3 regions of the Streptomyces sp. NPDC057565 genome follow, and region 2 is predicted to be linked to each of the others. Evidence: riboswitches for the same ligand, from Rfam matches in the RefSeq annotation. Region 2 holds a riboswitch; each other region holds the start of a gene.

The links. Region 2 has a riboswitch for cobalamin ahead of ACFU8W_RS37135 (cobalamin biosynthesis protein). Riboswitches for the same ligand answer to the same signal wherever they lie in the genome.
Region 1: another riboswitch for cobalamin. It lies ahead of ACFU8W_RS01775 (CbtB-domain containing protein); the one in region 2 lies ahead of ACFU8W_RS37135 (cobalamin biosynthesis protein).
Region 3: another riboswitch for cobalamin. It lies ahead of ACFU8W_RS07460 (prenyltransferase/squalene oxidase repeat-containing protein); the one in region 2 lies ahead of ACFU8W_RS37135 (cobalamin biosynthesis protein).

Annotation. Positions count from the first base shown of each region.
Region 1 covers NZ_JBHVFU010000001.1:411,572-415,719, reverse strand. The annotation lists gene ACFU8W_RS01795 (pirin family protein) at 1-493, opposite strand, end outside; gene ACFU8W_RS01790 (tetratricopeptide repeat protein) at 659-1,015, shown strand; gene ACFU8W_RS01785 (GNAT family N-acetyltransferase) at 1,396-1,893, shown strand; gene ACFU8W_RS01780 (CbtA family protein) at 1,971-2,744, opposite strand; gene ACFU8W_RS01775 (CbtB-domain containing protein) at 2,773-2,991, opposite strand; adenosylcobalamin (AdoCbl) riboswitch at 2,994-3,144, opposite strand; gene ACFU8W_RS01770 (histidine phosphatase family protein) at 3,271-3,849, shown strand.
Region 2 covers NZ_JBHVFU010000038.1:14,908-19,055, reverse strand. The annotation lists gene ACFU8W_RS37145 (anion permease) at 1-791, shown strand, start outside; gene ACFU8W_RS37140 (hypothetical protein) at 804-1,037, shown strand; cobalamin riboswitch at 1,190-1,321, shown strand; gene ACFU8W_RS37135 (cobalamin biosynthesis protein) at 1,469-2,449, shown strand; partial or broken gene ACFU8W_RS37130 (cobyric acid synthase) at 2,446-4,145, shown strand; gene ACFU8W_RS37125 (putative cobaltochelatase) at 4,142-4,148, shown strand, end outside.
Region 3 covers NZ_JBHVFU010000003.1:40,993-45,140, reverse strand. The annotation lists gene ACFU8W_RS07470 (aldehyde dehydrogenase) at 1-236, opposite strand, end outside; gene ACFU8W_RS07465 (MBL fold metallo-hydrolase) at 461-1,498, shown strand; cobalamin riboswitch at 1,530-1,664, shown strand; gene ACFU8W_RS07460 (prenyltransferase/squalene oxidase repeat-containing protein) at 1,772-3,034, shown strand; gene ACFU8W_RS07455 (SCO2322 family protein) at 3,031-3,717, shown strand; gene ACFU8W_RS07450 (energy-coupling factor transporter transmembrane component T) at 3,714-4,148, shown strand, end outside.

The sequences.
Region 1 (4,148 bases), on a different contig from region 2:
CGGTCACGGTCGGCAGGTCGGTGTGATGCTGGAAGTGCGGCTCGACGTGGCGGTGAGCGTCGGGCAGCGCAACCCAGAGCTGGGCGCCGTGCAGAAAGCGAGCGTGCGGCTTCGGGCTCTCCTCGGAGTGGCTGATCGCCCGGCCGGAGGTCATCAGTCCCAGTTCTCGCGGGCGGATCGTCTGCAGGCTCCCCAGGCTGTCGCGGTGAAGCACCTCGCCGTCGTGGAGCCAGCTGACCGTCTGCAGGCCCATGTGGGGGTGGGGCGGCACCTGCATCCCGGGTTCGTCGGCGATGTCGTCGGGGCCGTAGTGATCGACGAAGGCCCAGGCTCCGACCATCCGGCGGCCGAGATTGGGCAGCAGCCTGCGAACCTCGGTGGATTCGCCGAGCTGGACGTGACGCGGGTTGAGGAGTTCACGCACCGGGTCGGCGACGACAAAGCCCCGGCCGCCGCAGACGGAGAGTGCGGCCTGGCGATCGAGATTGCTCATGGCGCTCAACCTATTCCTGCGCAGGCGCGGGCGGTCGGTACCCACGCCAAAAGCTTGGTGGAATGTTCAACCATAATGAGGTGTTGTGCAAGCTGACAGCGGGCTGCGCGAACGATTGGACGCACGGCCCGACGGATCGCCGAAGGCCGCGACCGAGGAGGACAAGTGAACGACACCTATTACGAGTTCGGCACGGCAGCGGACCGCTGGGACCGCGCCCGGATGTTCTTCGAGGCCAAGGAGTACCTGACCGCGGCCCGGATCCTGGGCGGACTGGTCGAGGAAGCGCCGGAGCAGGTCGCGCCGCGGCTGCTGCTGGCCCGCGCCTACTACCACTCGGCGCGGCTCGGCAAGGCCGAGACGGAGCTGCGGGCGGTGCTGGAGCGCGACCCGGTGGAGCACTATGCGCGGCTGATGCTCGGCCGCACCCTGGAGCGGCAGGGCCGGCAGGAGGAGGCGACGCCTCACCTGAGGATGGCGGCGGCGATGTCCGGGGACTTCGGCGAGGACATAAGCAGCTGAGACGGCGGGGCTCCGGGACGGACACTGTCCGACGAGGGACGCCCGCCCTCATTCCCGGCCGCTGTGGGTGCAAGACGGTGGGCCCGGTCGGCGAACGCATGCCGACCGGGCCCACCGCTGCGGACGGACCGTGTCCACATGCGTCGGCCTGGGAGGTGGCGGCTGCGTCGACCGGGGCCCATGTCAGCGGAAGGCCGCCACGTGGTGCTCCGCCCAGTGCGCGAAGGTCAGGGCACTGCTACCCCCCTTCAGGCAGCAAAAATTCCGATAATTCCGGTGCGCCGAAGGTCGCCGCCGTGATAGTCCGACGGGTCATGGGAGATCTTGTGACACCTCGACTCGTACTCCACCCGTTGAGTCCCGCCGAGGCGGAAAACGTAGTGGCCCACCGTCCGGGGCCGGGTGCCCTATGGGCACCGGAGTACCCCACCGACGGCGACACGGCCGGGGCCAGGCATTTCTTGGAGCATTGCGCCGACTCCGGCAACCCCCAGCCGTTCGGCGCCTACGAGATCCGCCTCCGCCAGGACGGGCACGCCATAGGCGGAGTGGGCTTTCACGGCGCTCCGAACGCGGAGGGGCAGGTGACGATCGGCTACGGCCTGACCCCTGCGGCGCGCGGCAAGGGGTACGCCTCCGAGGCGCTGCGAGCGCTGCTGGAGTTCGCCCGCGACGAGGGCATCGCCGCCGTGAACGGCGATGCCGACCTCGACAACATCGCGTCCCAGCGCGTCATGGTGGCGGCAGGCATGCGTTTCGTCAGGGCGGACGACCGGGTCAAGTACTTCATCGTCGAATGGTCGGACACGCCGGAGGTGCCGGACACAACGGAGGTGACGTACGTGGTTGAAGCCACCGCCGCGACGGACGCCGTATAAGAGGAGCTCAGGGGCAGAACCCGCCGGGACGCTCCGGCGGGTTCTGCCGTCATACGGCCGACGAGTCGGCCGGCGCCTCAGCTCGCAGCGGCGCCCGCATGGGACGTGGTACCGCCCCCGGACGTCATCGCACCGGTCTTCGGCACGAGCAGTCGCTCGGTCAGATAGCCGAAGACCAGACCGAAAGTGGTCCACAGCGTGGCCTGAACGGCGAGAGTGGCGAGGCGGAACTCCCACAGCAGACTGGCCGGGAAGTCCTTTCCGACCTCATTGAACGAGGGCAGGAAGGCGTAGGCCAGCCCGATGACGAGCACATAGGCGGCGGACGCCGCAATGGACGCGTTCCAGTTGCCGAGGCGGGGAGCCAGCCGCTTGCCGAAGATGACGGCAGCGACGGCCAGCAGCACGCTGAGGGCGACCATCAGGAAGAACAGGGTGGTGCGTTGGCCGATCGTGTCGGGGTTTCCGACAGCCGGCGGATTGGCCGGGTACTTGAGGAATGGCACGACATACACGGTCAGCAGGGCACCGAACGCAATCAATGCGGCCGTGGCCCTCGGGCCGAACCTGCCGATGCGGCCGAGGGCGTAGCAGAAGACCAGCGCGGCGATGCCGCCGATAGCCACGCCGAAGACCAGGACACCGGTGGCGAGACCCGCGGTGGACTGCATGGTGCGGCTGACGAGCTCCTCGCCGCCGCCGTGGTCGTGGCTGTGAGCCTCTTCGAGGGCGATCGCCGCGTTCACCCGGGATTCACCGAGGAAGTAGGCGACCGCAAGAGCGAGCGCGCCCGCGGTAAGTCCGGCCAGCATGCCGCGGACGAGCAGGGCTCTGACGGATATGGAGTTCATGAGGGGTTCCCCTGAGGTGCGCAGCGTGTCAGTGGCAGGGGAAACCGAGCAGGTGGCGACCGTCGTGAACCCACTCGTGGACACCTTCGCCGGAAATGAGGGCGGTGGCACCCTGCTCGGCGCCGACGAAGTACAGGAGGACGAGCATGAGGATGCCGAAGAAGACCGCCCACGGGGCAATGGCCTTCAGCGAGATGGGGGTGATGGCGGGTGTTGCAACGCTTGCGGGGGCAGCAGTCTGTGCCATGGCAGAACCTCCTGAGGGAACACGCGTCCCGATCGTGGTGCCTGAAGACGACAGTGCCGGGTCTGACTTCCCGTACAGGTACGGGTTCACAGTGGCGCGACCGTGCCGGATTCTCACCGGACTTCCATCACACCGTCGTCATGTTCGTCGCGACCATACCGCCTGCGGGCACCCGCCGCCATGGCGCCATCCGCGGGGCCGGAAGACCCGGAGGCCATGGTGTGCTTACCCGAGAGTCCACAGTTCAGGGAGTTGACACCGGTGTTGACGGTACAGGTGATGTTGATCTCACCGGCGCTCAATGCGGCGCTGCGTGAAGCCCGTTTCGACGGCGACGCCCCGCTCGACGCGTCCGGTGTCCGGCGGGCGCGTGCGGCCGCGGACGCGGTGCCTGCCGCCGACCGCCGGGTGTGCGGCGCGGACGAGCGGTGCGCCGGGACCGCCGAGGCGCTGGGGCTGCGGTCCGAGCCCGAACCGTCCCTCCGTGGCTGGGACTTGGGGCGCTGGAGCGGGCGGCGGCTGGCTGAGGTGAGCGAGGCCGAGCCGGAGGCGGTGTCGGACTGGCTGTCCGGCCCTTCGGCGGCACCGCACGGCGGTGAGTCGCTGCTGGACCTGTGTGCGCGAGTAGGCGGCTGGCTGGACTCGTTGCATCGGGACGGCGCCGGTGACGGCCGCGTGATCGCCGTGGTCGAACCCGCAGTGGTGCGCGCTGCGATCGTGCATGCGCTGGGCCTTCCGCCGCAGGCGTTCTGGCGGTTGGACGTCGCCCCGTTGACGCTGACCGAGCTCAGCGGCCGGTCCGGCCGCTGGAACCTGCGCTGCGGGCGGTCCCTGAGCGCCGGAACCGTCGCCCCGTAACCCGGCGTCGTCCTTCACACCGCCGGACCGGCCCGCCCCGCCCGTGACGTCAGGTCACAGCATCTCTCCGGCGACCGGTCGGTCTGTTCGAGTCCGTCGACGGAGAGACCGAAGCGGGCGTGGAGACGGAGCCCAGGAAGGTGTGAGGACGAGAAGGGGCAGTCCGCCCACCCGCCCCTCCTCTCCGCGCGGGGCCCGTCCGTGGGTCCGCCCATACACCCGTACCGCTCGAGCGATGCGGACAAATGGTACGTAAAATGGCCAAGGCGTTCGAACCCACCTTCTCTTCGGAAGGGCGA
Region 2 (4,148 bases):
ACGACGCCCAGGAGAAGGCCACCGCCAAGGGCTACCGGGCCGGCCAGATCGCCTCGGCCGGACTGGTCTCGCTCGCCCACGGCACCAACGACGCGCAGAAGACCATGGGCATCATCACCCTGGCCCTGGTCACCGGTGGGGTCCTGTCCCCCGGCTCGAACCCGCCGGTCTGGGTCATCGTCTCCGCCGGTCTGGCCATCGCACTCGGCACCTATCTGGGTGGCTGGCGCATCATCCGCACCATGGGCAGCGGCCTCACCGAGCTCAAGCCGCCGCAGGGCTTCGCCGCCCAGACCAGTGCGGCCACAGTCATCCTGGCCTCCTCGCACCTCGGCTTCTCCCTCTCCACCACCCAGTCCTGCTCCGGCGCCGTGATGGGTGCGGGGCTCGGCCGCCGGGGCGGTGTGGTCCGCTGGTCCACCGCCACCCGGATGTTCGTCGCCTGGGGTCTGACCCTGCCGGCCGCGGGTCTGGTCGGCGCGGGCGCGGAGTTCCTCACCAAGCAGGGCACCTGGGGTGTCACCGTCGTCGCCGTCCTGCTCGTCGCGGGCTCCGGAGCGATCTGGCTGGTGTCCCGGCGCAAGCCGGTCGGGCACGACGATGTCGCGCCCGACGGCGAGGACGCCGAGCCGGCGGGTGTCATCACCACCGCCATCGCGGCCGTCACCCCGCCGCCCGCCGGGGCGGCCGCGGTCGCCACGGCAGTGGACACGACCACGGACCTCAAGACCACCATCCCGGCCCAGCCCGGAACCGTCGCCGCCGATCCGGCGCGGCCCGCCACGGTGTAAGGACAGATCACCATGAACATCGACTGGGCAGCTCTCGGCTCCGTTTTCGGCGTCTCGCTCGTCGTCACCGTCGCACTGGTGGGCCTCTTCACCCTGGGCATCGTCGGACTCTCCAAGCAGGCCGAACCGGCCGCGCAGGGCGGCTCCACCGGAGGCTCCCTGGTGCTCGCCCGTGCGGGTGCGTACCTCTGCTTCGGGCTCTGCGCGGCCGCGGTCGCGTACGGGATCTATCTGATCGTCGCCTGAGCCCCTTCCCGCGCTCCCCCGTCGGGCCGGACACACCTCACGTGTGTCCGGCCCGATGTGCGTCTGCGCACACTGCACCGCCGCAGGTCAACGCCAGGTTGACGGGCGTTCGCGCAGCGTGGTGGACTGCCGGAGCCATTTACGGCGACAGCAGAGGAAGCCGGTGCGAATCCGGCGCGGTCCCGCCACTGTCACCGGGGAGCAGTCCCCCACACCGGAAGTCACGGCTCGCGCATGCGGGCTGGAAGGCCGGGGGAACTGCGGATCCGGGAGCCAGGAGACTCTCGCCGCCGGTCACGTCGAACCAGGGCGCGGACCCTGAGTGAGGACATATCGCCATGCCCGGCTGCCGTGCGTCCGCCGTTTCTGTGCCGCTCCCACCAGGAGCCGGCTGTACGAAGGTCCTTCGAGGCAGTTCGGCCGGTTGAGCCGTGCGAGCCGACCGCATCTTCGCGTACGGCGCCGCCGCCGGTCTGATCGGCGATCTGCTGCTCGGTGATCCCCGCCGGGGGCATCCGGTCGCCGCATTCGGGCGGGCCGCGGCAGGCGTCGAACGGCGCCTGTGGCGCGACCACCGCGGGTGGGGCGCCCTGCACACCCTGGTCTGCGCCGGAGGCGCCGCGGGTGGAGCCGCGCTGGCCGCCCGTGCCGTACGCCGTCATCCCGCCGCCTCCGTCGCCCTGGCCGCGGCCGCCACCTGGTCCGTCGTCGGCGGCACCTCGCTGGGTCGCGAGGCGCGCGCCATCGGTGGCGCGCTCGCCGCCGGTGACATCGAGCTGGCCCGGGAGCGGCTCCCCCATCTGTGCGGGCGCGACCCGCACTCCCTCGACGGGCCGCAGATCGCGCGCGCCGTGGTGGAGTCCGTGGCCGAGAACACCTCGGACGCGGTGGTCGGCGCGCTGGTGTGGGGCGCGCTGGGTGGCGTACCCGGACTCGTCGCCTTCCGCGCCGTCAACACCCTCGACGCGATGGTCGGGCACAAGTCGCCCCGCCATCTGCGCTACGGCTGGGCCTCGGCCCGCCTGGACGACGTCGCGGGCTGGCCCGGCGCCCGGCTCACCGCCGTGCTCGCCGTGGTTGCCGGGGGGCAGCCACGTCGAGCGTTGCGGGCCTGGCGGGCGGACGCGGGCAGGCATCCGAGCCCCAACGCGGGTCCGGTGGAGGCCTCGTTCGCGGGGGCGCTCGGCGTACGGCTCGGCGGGACCCTCGCGTACGGCGGACGTGTCGAGCACCGGCCGGTACTGAACGGCGCGACCGGCCGTGCGGTGGAGACCGGGGACATCGAGCGCGCGGTGCGGCTGTCGCGCCGGGTGGGGGTGCTGGCCCTCGGCGTGTGCGCGGCGGGCCGGCTGATCGCGGGACGGTGGTCGCCCTCGGGGCGGCGTCCGGCCGCGGGACGGAGCGGGAAATGAGCGGCGGACTGCTGGTCGCCGGAACCACGTCGGACGCGGGCAAGAGCGTCGTCACCGCAGGCATCTGCCGGTGGCTGGTGCGCCAGGGCGTGAAGGTCGCGCCGTTCAAGGCGCAGAACATGTCGCTGAACTCGTTCGTGACCCGCGAGGGTGCGGAGATCGGGCGAGCGCAGGCGATGCAGGCGCAGGCCGCGCGGGTGGAACCGACCGCGCTGATGAACCCGGTACTGCTCAAGCCCGGCAGCGACCGGTCCAGTCAGGTCGTCCTGATGGGCAGGCCGGTGGGCGAGATGAGCGCGCGCGGTTACCACGGGGGGCGACAGGAATCCCTCCTCGGTACGGTCGTGGACTGCCTGGAGCAGCTTCGGGGCACCTATGACGCAGTGATCTGCGAGGGGGCGGGCAGCCCGGCCGAGATCAATCTGCGGCGCACCGACATCGTGAACATGGGGATCGCGCGGGCCGCGCGGTTCCCCGTCGTCGTCGTCGGCGACATCGACCGCGGTGGCGTCTTCGCCTCGTTCTTCGGCACGACGGCACTGCTCGGCGCCGAGGACCAGGCGCTGATCGCCGGCTATCTGGTCAACAAGTTCCGCGGCGACGTGTCGCTCCTGGAGCCGGGTCTCGACATGCTGCACGGGCTGACCGGGCGACGGACGTACGGAGTGCTGCCGTTCGCCCACGGCCTGGGCATCGACGAGGAGGACGGACTGCGGGTCTCGCTGCGCGGGGCCGTACGCGAGTCGGTCGTCGCGCCGCCGCACGGCGAGGACGTGCTGCGGGTCGCGGTGTGCGCCGTACCGCTGATGTCGAACTTCACCGATGTGGACGCACTGGCCGCCGAACCGGGTGTCGTGGTCCGGTTCGTGGACCGGGCGGAGGAGCTGGCCGACGCGGATCTGGTGATCGTGCCCGGCACGCGCGGGACGGTGAAGGCGCTGGCCTGGCTGCGGGAACGGGGGCTGGCCGACGCGCTGCTGCGGCGGGCGGCGCAGGGGCGTCCGGTGCTCGGCATCTGTGGCGGGTTCCAGGTGCTCGCGGAGCGGATCGAGGACGAGGTGGAGTCGCGGGCGGGGCGGGTCGACGGGCTCGGACTGCTGCCGGTGCGGATCCGGTTCGACCGCGAGAAGACCCTCGCCCGGCCGGTCGGTACGGCGCTCGGGGAGCCGGTGGAGGGGTACGAGATCCACCACGGGGTCGCCGATGTGCGGGGCGGCGAGCCGTTCCTGGACGGGTGCCGGGTCGGCACGGTGTGGGGGACGCACTGGCACGGGTCGCTGGAGAGCGATGCGTTCCGGCGGCGGTTCCTGGGGGAGGTCGCGCGGGCGGCGGGACGGCGGTTCGTGGCCGCACCGGACACGAGTTTCGGGGCGTTGCGGGAGGAGCAGCTGGATCGGCTGGGGGATCTGATCGAGGAGCACGCGGACACGGGGGCGTTGATGCGGTTGATCGAGGCGGGGGTGCCGGAGGGACTGCCCTTTGTGGGCCCTGGGGCGCCTGAGGTGCCGGCGGCCCGTGGGGGCCGTGGGGCTGGGGTGGCTGGGGGGTCGGCGTGAGGGGAACGCCTGCGGCGGGCTTTCCTCCCCGCCCCGCCCCTTCCCCCAACCGGGGCTCCGCCCCGGGCCCCGGTCCTCGAACGCCTGACGGGCTGGAATGCGGCCCGCGGATGGATGACGTCGTCAAGGAGGCTCTGTGAGTA
Region 3 (4,148 bases), on a different contig from region 2:
TTGATCCGCGTGATCACCTCGATCCGCTCGTTCAGGGACGCGCGCGGCCAGGGCCCTTCGTCGAAGGCCCGGCGGGCGGCGGCGACAGCCCGGTCCACATCCGCTTCACAGGCGTGCGGCACCCGACCGATGACCTGCTCGGTGTGGGGCGATATCACCTCGATGACGTCCCGGCCGAGCGGATCGACCAACTCCCCGCCGATGAACAGTTTTCCGTGTTCCACAAGCTCGGTCATGGCTGCTGCCTCCCGCGACCCGGCACGTACCGACTCCACACCTGATTTCATATCTGACTCCGTGTCAGAACTGATACCAGTTCCAGTTCCAGGAGTCCACGCCCCGGACGGGGGCGCTGCAACACCCCCGCACGGATGGTCGACTTGGGCTACTAATGGAACAAGTTCTCGTTACAGTAGGGGTGGCACAGCGCGGCCCGGCCGACGCGAGAGATGGGGAGCCCATGACACAGGTGACCGAGCACGGCGGCGGCGTGTGGTCCATCAAGGTCCCGATCCCGGACAACCCGCTCGGCCACACCCTGGTGCATGTCCTCGACACCGACCGCGGGCCGGTCCTCGTCGACACCGGCTGGGACGACCCCGACGCCTGGGACACCCTGGTCGCCGGAGTCGCCGCCGTCGGTGTGGACATCGCAGGCATCCACGGCGTGGTCATCACCCACCACCACCCCGACCACCACGGACTCTCCGGACAGGTCCGCGAGGCATCGGGGGCGTGGATCGCGATGCACGCCGCGGACACCGCGATCGTGCGCCGCACCCGCGAATCCGAACCGGGCACCTGGTTGAGCTACCTCGCGGCGAAGCTCGCCGCGGTCGGCGCACCGGAGGAGCACCTCGCCCCGTTGCGCGCCGCCCGCACGGGCGGCCGGATGCGCACGCTCCCCGGACTGCGCGCCGCCCTCCCGGACCGCGAGATCGTCCCCGGCGAGCTGCTCGACCTCGCGGGCCGGCGGCTCCGGGCGATCTGGACGCCGGGCCACACCCCCGGCCATGTCTGCCTGCACCTGGAGGAGGACCACCCGGCCGGTCTGCCCGGCCGCGGCCGTCTCTTCTCCGGTGACCATCTGCTGCCCGGCATCAGCCCCCACATCGGGCTGTACGAGGACCCGGACGATGCGACGGTCACCGACCCCCTGGGCGACTACCTGGACTCGCTGGAGCGCATCGGCCGGCTCGGGGTCGCCGAGGTGCTCCCCGCCCACCAGCACCCGTTCGCGGACGCGGCGGGGCGCGTAGGGGAACTCCTCGACCATCACGAGGAGCGGCTGACCGGACTGCTCGCCCTGCTCGCCACCCCGTTGACGCCATGGCAACTGGCCGAGCGGATGGAGTGGAACCGGCCCTGGGAGCAGATCCCGTACGGTTCGCGGAACATCGCCGTCTCCGAGGCGGAGGCTCATGTGCGCCGGCTGGTGAAGCTGGGGCGCGCGGAGGCGGTGCCGGGCAGCGGACCCGTGACGTACGTCGCTGTGTGAGGCAGCCCTCCGCCCGGAAGGGGCCGGCTACGCCCCGGTAGAATGTGCGAGTCGTCATCATGCCCGTTCAGGGGGAAGCCGGTGCGAATCCGGCACTGACCACGCAACCGTGAGCCGCTGACACAGCGGTGAGTCGGGCTGCCCTGTCCGCGGTCGTGACCGGCTCGCGTCACCGGAACCCCGGTGGCCGGCACCGTCGAGGAATACGGGGCCGGAGCCTGGTGCCTGAGTGTGCCTGTGCCCGGTTTCCCACCAGGAGAGGCTCAGCCCGCCATGACCGTACGCCGCAGCGCAGCAGCGCTCGCCGCCACCGCCACCGTGCTCTGTGCGGCCGCTGCCCCGGCCGCGGTCGCGGCACCGTCCCCCTCCCCCACCCCGTCCGTCGCGCTGCCCTCCGGGCTGTACGGAACCAAGGACCCGACGTACGACGGGGTCTGGCGGCAGTCGCTGGCCTTCCTCGCCCAGCGCGTCGAGGGGGTCGTGCCCGCGACGAAGTCGGTGGACTGGCTGATCGCCCAGCAGTGCGCGAGCGGCGCCTACGCCTCGTACCGCGCCGATGTCTCCAAGCCGTGCGACGCCAAGACCATGCTGGACACCAATGCGACCGCCGCCGCGGTGCAGGCGCTGGCGGAAATCGGCGGGCACGGCGACATCGTGAACAACGGCGTCCGCTGGCTGAAGTCCATCCAGAACGAGGACGGCGGCTGGGGCTACAACGCGGGTTCCCCCAGCGACGCCAACTCCACCTCGATCGTGATCGGCGCGCTGGCCCGGCAGGGCCAGCGGATCGGCGACATGACGAATCCGGGCGGCAAAACCCCGTACGACGCACTGCTCGCGCTCGCGATCCCGTGCGGCGGCAAGGACGGGGGCGCGTTCGCGTACCAGCCCGACAAGGCCGGGAAGCTCGCCGCGAACGCGGATGCCACCGCGGCCGCCGTGCTCGGCTCGATGGGCAAGGGGCTGGCCGCCGGGGACAACGCCACGGTCGAGGGCAAGCCGCCGGCCTGCCGGACGAGCGACGTCGTCAAGCCGGAGCAGGCTGCCCAGAACGGCGCCTTCCACCTCGCGGGCGCCCTCGCGAAGAACGGCAACCATCTGAACCTGCCGCCGATGCCGGGCTCCGACGACACCACCCCGCAGCCCGACTTCGGCAACACCGCGGACGCGGTCGTCGCCCTGGCCTCCGCGGGCCACAAGAACAAGGCGGCCGACGCGGTCGGCTGGCTGCAGAAGAACTCCAGGAGCTGGGCCGAGGAGAGCGGCCCGGCCGCCTATGCCCAGCTGGTCCTGGCCGCGCACGCGACCGGCGCCGACGCCCGCGACTTCGGTGGCGTCGACCTGATCCGGGAGCTGAACGCGAGCGGTCCCGCGCCCGCCGCCGTCATCACGCCCAGTGCGACCCCGGACGACTTCTCGGCCCAGGACGGCACCAGCGACGACGCCGGTCTCGGGGTGTGGTGGCTGGTCGGTATCGGTCTCGCCGCCGGTGCGGGCATCGGTTTCCTGATCAGCAGCCGCCGGAAGCAGCCGTGAACCGGGCGGGGAATCGTGCGGGGCATGCCTTCGGCGGACGGGTGGCCGTCGCGCTGCTGCTGGTGCTCGGCGCCGCTCTGACCGTGCTCGGCGCGGGCACCGCCCATGCGGCCGGCTACCGCTACTGGTCGTTCTGGGAGGGCAAGGGGTCCGGCTGGGCCTACGCCACCCAGGGACCCTCGCTCGTCCGGCCCGACGACGGGGCGGTGCAGGGCTTCCGGTTCTCCGTGAGCGAGGACTCCCAGGACTCGGCGAAGCCGCGCCGCAGCCCCGACTTCGCGACGGTCTGCGCGGACACCCCCGCCAAGGACGGCACCAAGCGCGTCGCGCTCGTCATCGACCCCGGCACGGCGGCGGACGCCCCGGCCGGGGAGACGCCGCCCGCGCTGCGCACCGCCTGTGCGCAGGTCGCCCCCGGGGCGAGTACCGCCGAGGCGCTCGCCTCGGTGGCCAAGCCGCTGCGCTACAGCAGCGACGCCCTGCTCTGCGCCATCTCCGGCTACCCCGCCTCGGGCTGCGGTGAGCAGGTCTCCGGCAGCGGGCACACGGCGTCCGCCTCTCCCTCGTCCTCCCACCCCGGGAACGGGCGCAGCGGTCCGTCCACCGGCGTGCTCGTCGGGCTCGGTGCCGTCCTGCTGCTCGGCATCGCCGCCGTCCTGCAGGCCCGCCGCCGGCGCGGATGACCGCCTCCCCCGGCGCGGTCCGGCTCAGCCATGCACTGCGGGCGCCCGCGGCGACCCGCAGCAATGCCCTGCCCGCCGGGGCCTGGTGGCTGTGGGCGCTCGGGCTGGCCACCGCCGCGTCGCGGACCAGCAATCCGCTGCTGCTCGGGCTGCTGGTGGGCGTGGCCGGATATGTCGTGGCGGCGCGCCGTACGGATGCGCCGTGGGCGCGTTCGTACGGGGCGTTCATCAAGATCGGACTGTTCGTCGTCGCCGTGCGGTTGCTGTTCTCCGTCGTCCTCGGCTCGCCGATCCCCGGTACGCACCTGGTGGTCACCCTCCCCGAAGTCCCGCTGCCCGACTGGGCGCAGGGTGTCAGGATCGGCGGCCGGGTCACCGCCGAGCAGCTGCTCTTCGCGCTGTACGACGGGGCGAAGCTGGCCGCACTGCTG